2 regions of the Pseudomonas trivialis genome follow, and region 2 is predicted to be linked to the other one. Evidence: predicted binding sites of a transcription regulator. Region 2 holds the regulator's gene; the other holds the start of a gene.
What was found. Region 2 encodes sigma-54, which starts transcription at its own class of promoters, with help from an activator protein. Its sites were predicted from a motif close to ANTGGCATNNANNTTGCTNT; they were not measured.
Positions count from the first base shown of each region.

Region 1: the regulator sigma-54 is predicted to act here: its motif matches at 2,199-2,218, upstream of glnK (P-II family nitrogen regulator).

Region 1 covers NZ_CP142151.1:5,280,035-5,283,792, forward strand. Annotated here, with positions in the region: gene VRB54_RS23530 (secondary thiamine-phosphate synthase enzyme YjbQ) at 1-69, opposite strand, end outside; gene VRB54_RS23535 (ammonium transporter) at 280-1,617, opposite strand; gene glnK (P-II family nitrogen regulator) at 1,652-1,990, opposite strand; gene VRB54_RS23545 (accessory factor UbiK family protein) at 2,414-2,677, shown strand; gene VRB54_RS23550 (YifB family Mg chelatase-like AAA ATPase) at 2,894-3,758, shown strand, end outside.
Region 2 covers NZ_CP142151.1:937,253-941,010, reverse strand. Annotated here, with positions in the region: gene lptA (lipopolysaccharide transport periplasmic protein LptA) at 1-131, shown strand, start outside; gene lptB (LPS export ABC transporter ATP-binding protein) at 131-856, shown strand; gene VRB54_RS04035 (RNA polymerase factor sigma-54) at 1,041-2,534, shown strand; gene hpf (ribosome hibernation-promoting factor, HPF/YfiA family) at 2,611-2,916, shown strand; gene ptsN (PTS IIA-like nitrogen regulatory protein PtsN) at 2,925-3,380, shown strand; gene rapZ (RNase adapter RapZ) at 3,383-3,758, shown strand, end outside.

The sequences.
Region 1 (3,758 bases), 1.1 Mb from region 2:
CAGCTCGTCGGTCACCAGGTGAAAGCCCCGAGGCTTGGCCCGCAGGGTAATCAGGGTCTGTTGCCACATACAGTTCTCCGCCCATCGGCGCGCATTCTAGCGCGCTCTGGGAAAAAACAAAGTGCCGAATACGCCTACATGCCTGTAAGACTTTCGCACCCTTGAAAGCACCGAGCGCGCCCCATTACAAACTCGGCGCAAAAACCGGTACAGCGTGTTATGACTGACAAACGCCAGACAAAAAAATGCCCGGCAAGCCGGGCAGTTTTTTTCGCATGCTTACAAGTTGTAACCACGCTCGTTATGTTGCGCCAGGTCGAGGCCAACCGCCTCTTCTTCTTCGGTAACCCGCAGGCCCATGACCATATCGAGTACCTTGAGGATAACGAAGGTCACAATGGCTGTGTAGATCACGGTAAAACCGACGCCTTTGCACTGGATCCAGACCTGCGCTGCGATGTCGGTCACGGTACCGAAGCCGCCCAATGCAGGGGCTGCGAATACACCGGTGAGGATCGCACCAACGATACCGCCGATACCGTGCACGCCGAAGGCGTCCAGGGAGTCGTCGTAGCCCAGCTTGCGCTTGAGCGTGGTGGCGCAGAAGAAGCAGATCACACCGGCCGCCAGGCCGATAATCAGCGCGCCCATCGGGCCCACGGTACCGGCAGCCGGCGTAACGGCAACCAGACCGGCCACAACACCCGAGGCAATGCCCAGTGCGCTTGGCTTACCGTGCGCGATCCACTCGGCGAACATCCAGCCCAGCGCCGCCGCAGCGGTAGCGATCTGGGTCACCAGCATCGCCATGCCGGCGGTGCCATTGGCCGCAGCCGCAGAACCGGCGTTGAAACCGAACCAGCCGATCCACAGCATCGCGGCGCCCACCAGGGTGTAACCCAGGTTGTGCGGAGCCATTGGTGTGGTCGGGAAACCTTTACGCTTGCCGAGCACGATGCACGCCACCAGGCCAGCCACACCGGCGTTGATGTGCACCACGGTGCCGCCGGCGAAGTCCAGCACGCCCCAGTCCCACAGCAGGCCACCATTACCGCTCCAGACCATGTGCGCGATCGGCGCATAAACCAGGGTGAACCAGATGGCCATGAAGATCAGCATCGCGGAGAATTTCATGCGCTCGGCGAATGCACCGACGATCAGCGCGGGGGTGATGATGGCGAACGTCATCTGGAAGGTGATGAACACCGCTTCAGGGAACAGCGCCGCAGGCCCGGTGATGCTGGCCGGGGTCACGCCTGCCAGGAACGCCTTGCCCATGCCGCCGAAGAAGGAGTTGAAGTTGACCACGCCCTGTTCCATACCGGTGGTATCGAACGCGATGCTGTAGCCGTAGACGACCCAAAGGATGCTGATCAGGCCAGTGATGGCAAAGCACTGCATCATCACCGACAGAATATTTTTGGAGCGGACCATGCCGCCGTAGAACAGCGCCAGGCCCGGAATGGTCATGAACAGCACCAGGGCGGTGGCGGTCAGCATCCAGGCGGTGTCGCCGGAGTTGAGGACTGGAGCCGCCACTTCGTCTGCCGCCATGGCCAGGCTTGGCATTACGATGGACAACAGGGCTCCGAGCCCTGCGAGTTTACGCAGAGTCATATTGTTTTCTCCTGGGGCGTTGGGGTTTGGCGGCTTAGATTGCGTCGGTATCGGTTTCGCCGGTACGGATGCGAATAGCCTGTTCCAGATTGACCACGAAGATCTTGCCGTCACCGATCTTGCCGGTGTTGGCGGCCTTGGTTATCGCTTCGATAACCCGGTCAAGATCCTTGTCGTCAATGGCGACATCAATCTTCACCTTCGGCAGGAAATCCACCACGTATTCCGCACCGCGATACAGCTCGGTGTGACCCTTCTGCCGACCGAAGCCTTTGACCTCAGTAACGGTAATGCCCTGCACGCCGATCTCGGACAATGACTCGCGTACATCGTCCAACTTGAACGGCTTGATGATGGCAGTGACTAGCTTCATGAAAACTCTCTCCCGAATTGGTGGACTTGCACCAGGAAAACAAACCCGACTCAAGTCTAAGCGCAGTGCCTGGCTTTGTAACGCATCGTTGCCTCGGCATTCACCGTTGCAACGCAAGCGAACCACTGGTGACGAAACCTGTACCCCTGATCCATCGGCGCACTGCATTCGTCACAGCGACTGCATCAGTGCATGGGTCATGATCGACTAAGCAGAAACCTTGCCAGCTCCATAAAAACCAGTGAAATCAGCCGTTTGCCCATTTATGCCGCAGCGCACGGGAGTTTGGTGGTGGTAATGCGCACAAAAACAGTGCGCGGTCTCTCGGCCCGATGCGCGAAAAGCGTGCGTCGGCGCGTTTGAAAAAGACTATAGACGCTGCGTGATACACTGCCGGCCAACAGTTATTCCGGAATATTTCCCATGCTCGCGCCCAAAGACTTCCTCGACGCCCTGAGCGGCCATGCCTCTCGCCTGTTCAGCGGCGACACCCCGCTGCCCCGCAATGAAATTGAAAGCCAGTTCAAGGCGTTGCTGCAAAGTGGCTTCAGCAAACTCGACCTGGTAAGCCGCGAAGAATTTGACAGCCAGATGGTGGTATTGGCCCGCACGCGTGCGCGGTTGGAGAGCCTGGAGGCCAAAGTCGCGGAGCTGGAAGCACGGCTGACACCCCCTGTCGCTGAATAAACGCGGAAATTATGGGAGGGGGCTTGCTCCCGATATCGGTGTGTCAGACACCACATATACGTCTGACATACTGCCATCGGGAGCAAGCCCCCTCCCACATTTATCCTGTGTCGTGCACCGGATACGTTCTGTAAAAACCTCCTAGCGTCGCTCTGTCCAGCCTCGTCTACCCTTGAAAAACCCGCACAAAGCGGCCCTCCATTTCAAGGAACGCGCATGTCCCTCGCCATCGTCCACAGCCGCGCCCAGGTTGGCGTCGAAGCGCCCGCCGTCACTGTCGAGGTGCATATGGCCAATGGTTTGCCGTCCCTGACGCTGGTGGGGTTGCCCGAAACCGCCGTCAAGGAAAGCAAGGACCGCGTACGCAGCGCCATTCTCAATTCGGCCCTGCAATACCCGTCGCGCCGCATCACCCTCAACCTCGCGCCCGCCGACCTGCCCAAGGACGGCGGGCGTTTTGATTTGGCGATTGCGCTGGGCATTCTGGCGGCCAGTGTGCAGGTGCCGGCGTTGATGCTCGATGACGTGGAGTGTCTCGGGGAATTGGCGTTGTCCGGCGAGGTGCGCGCCGTCAAAGGCGTGCTGCCGGCGGCGCTGGCCGCGCGCAAGGCCGGGCGCACCGTGATAGTGCCGCGGGCGAATGCCGAGGAGGCGTGCCTGGCGTCGGGCTTGAAGGTCATAGCGGTGGATCACCTGCTACAGGTGGTCGCGCACCTGAATGGGCATGTGCCGATTGAGCCTTACAAGTCAGACGGCTTGCAGTACTTGAACAAGCCGTATCCGGACCTGAGCGAAGTGCAGGGCCAGCTCTCGGCCAAGCGCGCCCTGCTGATCGCAGCGGCGGGCGCGCATAACCTGCTGCTCAGCGGCCCTCCCGGCACCGGCAAGACCCTGCTCGCCAGCCGCCTGCCAGGCCTGCTGCCCCCGCTGAGTGAGCAGGAGGCGCTGGAAGTCGCGGCGATTCAATCGGTCGTCAGCCTGGCGCCCTTGAGCCACTGGCCGCATCGGCCGTTTCGCCAGCCGCATCACTCCGCATCCGGCCCGGCCCTGGTGGGCGGGGGATCGAAGCCGCAACCGGGGG
Region 2 (3,758 bases):
CGGAAGGTGAAAAAATCACCTATGACACCGTGAAGCAGATCGCCAACGCCGGTCGCGCCAATGGCTCCAAGGTCACTGCACCGCGTCCGCGAATCGACATGGTTATCCAGCCGAAGAAGAAGGCCGAGTAATGGCAACCCTGAAAGCCCAGCATCTGGCCAAGGCCTACAAAAGCCGTCAGGTCGTGCGCGACGTCAGCCTGTCGATCGACAGCGGCCAGATCGTCGGCTTGCTCGGCCCCAACGGCGCCGGCAAGACCACCTGCTTCTACATGATCGTGGGCCTCGTCCAGGCCGACCAGGGTCGTGTGCTGATCGACGACCTCGACGTCAGCCACCAGCCCATGCATGGTCGTGCACGCGCCGGTATCGGCTATCTGCCACAGGAAGCGTCGATCTTCCGCAAGCTGTCGGTTGCCGACAACATCATGGCGATCCTCGAGACCCGCAAGGAACTCGACCGCGACGGCCGCCGTCAGGAGTTGGAAAGCCTGCTGCAGGAATTCCACATCAACCACATTCGCGACAACCTCGGCATGAGCCTGTCCGGTGGTGAGCGTCGCCGCGTGGAAATCGCCCGCGCCCTGGCCACCGCACCCAAGTTCATCCTGCTGGACGAACCGTTTGCCGGCGTCGACCCGATCTCGGTCGGCGACATCAAGCAGATCATCCATCATCTCAAGGCCAAGGGTATCGGTGTGCTGATCACCGACCACAACGTCCGTGAGACCCTCGATATCTGCGAGACCGCCTATATCGTCAACGATGGCCAACTGATCGCCGAAGGCGATTCGGCGACTATCCTGGCCAACGAACTGGTCAAGGAAGTGTACCTGGGTCACGAGTTCCGCCTGTAGACACGGTGGTATCAGGGCGTTCGCCGACGAGCGCGCGAGTCAATGAAAACCTCAGTATTTTTATTGTCATCGCGCTCTAGGCAAAGCACCCGATATCAGGCATATAATTTGCTTATGTTTGGCGCTCGCGCGCCCTGTCGTGGATGGCGCATTGCGCCGGCGAATAAGGTGTTAAGCCCCTGCCATGAAACCATCGCTAGTCCTGAGAATGGGCCAGCAGCTGACGATGACACCGCAGCTGCAACAGGCCATCCGCCTGCTCCAATTGTCGACCCTGGACCTGCAACAGGAAATCCAGGAGGCCCTGGAGTCCAATCCGATGCTCGAACGCCAGGAAGAAGGCGACGACTTCGATAATGCAGACCCACTGGCCGACAACATCGAGCAAAAACCCAACCCGGACGTGCAGGAACCCTCCTATCAGGAAACCGCCCCCACGGTGGACAACCTCGAGGAAGGCGACTGGAACGAGCGCATCCCCAACGAACTGCCTGTGGACACTGCCTGGGAAGACGTTTACCAGACCAGTGCCAGCAGCCTGCCCAGCAATGATGATGACGAGTGGGACTTCACCACCCGCACCTCCGTCGGCGAGAGCTTGCAAAGTCACCTGCTGTGGCAACTGAACCTGGCGCCGATGTCCGACACCGATCGCCTGATCGCCGTCACCCTGATCGACTGCATCAACAACCAGGGCTACCTGGACGAAACGCTCGACGAAATTCTGGAAGCTTTCGACCCGGAACTGGATATCGAACTGGACGAGATCGAAGCCGTCCTACACCGCATCCAGCAGTTCGAGCCCGCCGGTATTGGTGCACGCAACCTCAGTGAATGCCTGCTGTTGCAACTGCGTCAATTGCCCGCCAAGACGCCATGGCTCAACGAAGCCCAGCGCCTGGTCACCGACTACATCGACCTGCTGGGCAGCCGTGACTACAGCCAGCTGATGCGTCGCATGAAGCTCAAGGAAGATGAGCTGCGCCAGGTCATCGAGCTGGTGCAGAGCCTAAACCCGCGTCCGGGCTCGCAGATCGAATCCAGCGAAGCCGAATACGTGGTCCCCGACGTGATCGTCCGCAAGGACAACGAGCGCTGGCTGGTGGAGCTGAACCAGGAATCCGTGCCGCGCCTGCGGGTCAACCCGCAATACGCCGGCTTTGTACGCCGCGCCGATACCAGCGCCGACAACACCTTCATGCGCAACCAGTTGCAGGAGGCCCGCTGGTTCATCAAGAGCCTGCAAAGTCGCAACGAAACCCTGATGAAAGTGGCCACCCAGATCGTCGAGCATCAGCGCGGCTTCCTGGAGTACGGCGACGAAGCGATGAAACCGCTGGTGCTGCACGATATCGCCGAAGCGGTGGGCATGCACGAATCGACGATTTCGCGGGTAACCACACAGAAATTCATGCATACCCCGCGGGGTATATATGAGCTGAAATACTTTTTCTCCAGCCACGTCAGCACCTCCGAAGGCGGCGAATGCTCGTCCACGGCGATTCGCGCAATCATCAAAAAACTGGTTGCCGCGGAAAATCAGAAAAAGCCATTGAGTGACAGTAAGATCGCTGGTTTACTGGAGGCACAAGGCATTCAGGTCGCCCGTCGAACCGTCGCCAAGTATCGCGAATCCCTTGGGATTGCGCCTTCCAGCGAGCGTAAGCGGTTGATGTGACGGGCGGGCCACAGCGTTCCAGTGGCAGGCGCTTTTCGCCTGTCGCTTTATGCACTGGCAACGAAGGAGAAGCTGTATGCAAGTCAACATCAGTGGACACCAGCTGGAAGTCACCAAGCCCCTGCGTGAATACACCGAGAGCAAGCTGAACAAGCTTGCGGGGCATTTCGACAAGATCACCAATGTGCAGGTCATCATGGAGGTCGACAAGCTCAAGCAGAAAATCGAAGCCACCCTGCACGTACCGAATGCCAAGCTCGTCGCCAATGCGGAACACGAAGACATGTACGCGGCGATTGACTCGCTCTACGACAAGCTCGACCGCCAACTCATAAAGCATAAGGAAAAGAATCTGCACCTGATGCAAGGTACAGGTCGTTAACTCCCCCCATGATCCGACTTGAAACCATCCTGACCCCCGGCCGTTCCCTGGTGAACGCGCCGGGTGGCAGCAAGAAAAAAGCCCTCGAACACATTGCAAACCTGATCAGCCGGGAAGTGCCCGAGCTGGATGAGCAGGTCGTGTTCAAGGCCCTGATCGACCGTGAAAAACTGGGCTCCACCGGTTTTGGCAACGGCATCGCCATTCCTCATTGCCGACTCAAAGGCTGCGACACACCTGTCAGCGCCTTGCTGCACCTGGAAAGACCCATCGATTTCGACGCTATCGACGGCGCTCCGGTCGACCTGCTCTTCGTTTTGCTGGTCCCGGAAGCGGCCACCGATGCTCACCTGGAACTGCTTCGGCAGATCGCCAGCATGCTCGACCGCAAGGAAGTACGTCATAAACTGCGCAACGCCAGCAGCAATGAGGCGTTGTATCAGGTTGTGCTGGACGAGCAATAACCATGCGCCTGATTATTGTCAGTGGCCGGTCCGGCTCGGGTAAAAGCACCGCACTCAATGTGCTTGAAGACAGCGGCTTTTATTGCATCGATAATTTGCCCGCTGGCCTGTTGCCGGAACTGGCCGAACGCGCGCTTATCCATACCGAATTGGCGCAACCGCTGGTCGCTGTTTCGATTGATGCACGCAACCTGCCCAGCCACCTCTCGCGGTTCCCTGAACTGCTCGAAGAAGTGCGCGGCAAGCATATTCATTGTGATGTGCTGTATCTGGACGCCGACGAAGAGACGCTGCTCAAGCGTTTCTCCGAAACCCGCCGGCGCCACCCGCTGAGCAGCCCGAACCGCTCGCTGGCCGAGGCTATCGAAGACGAGACCA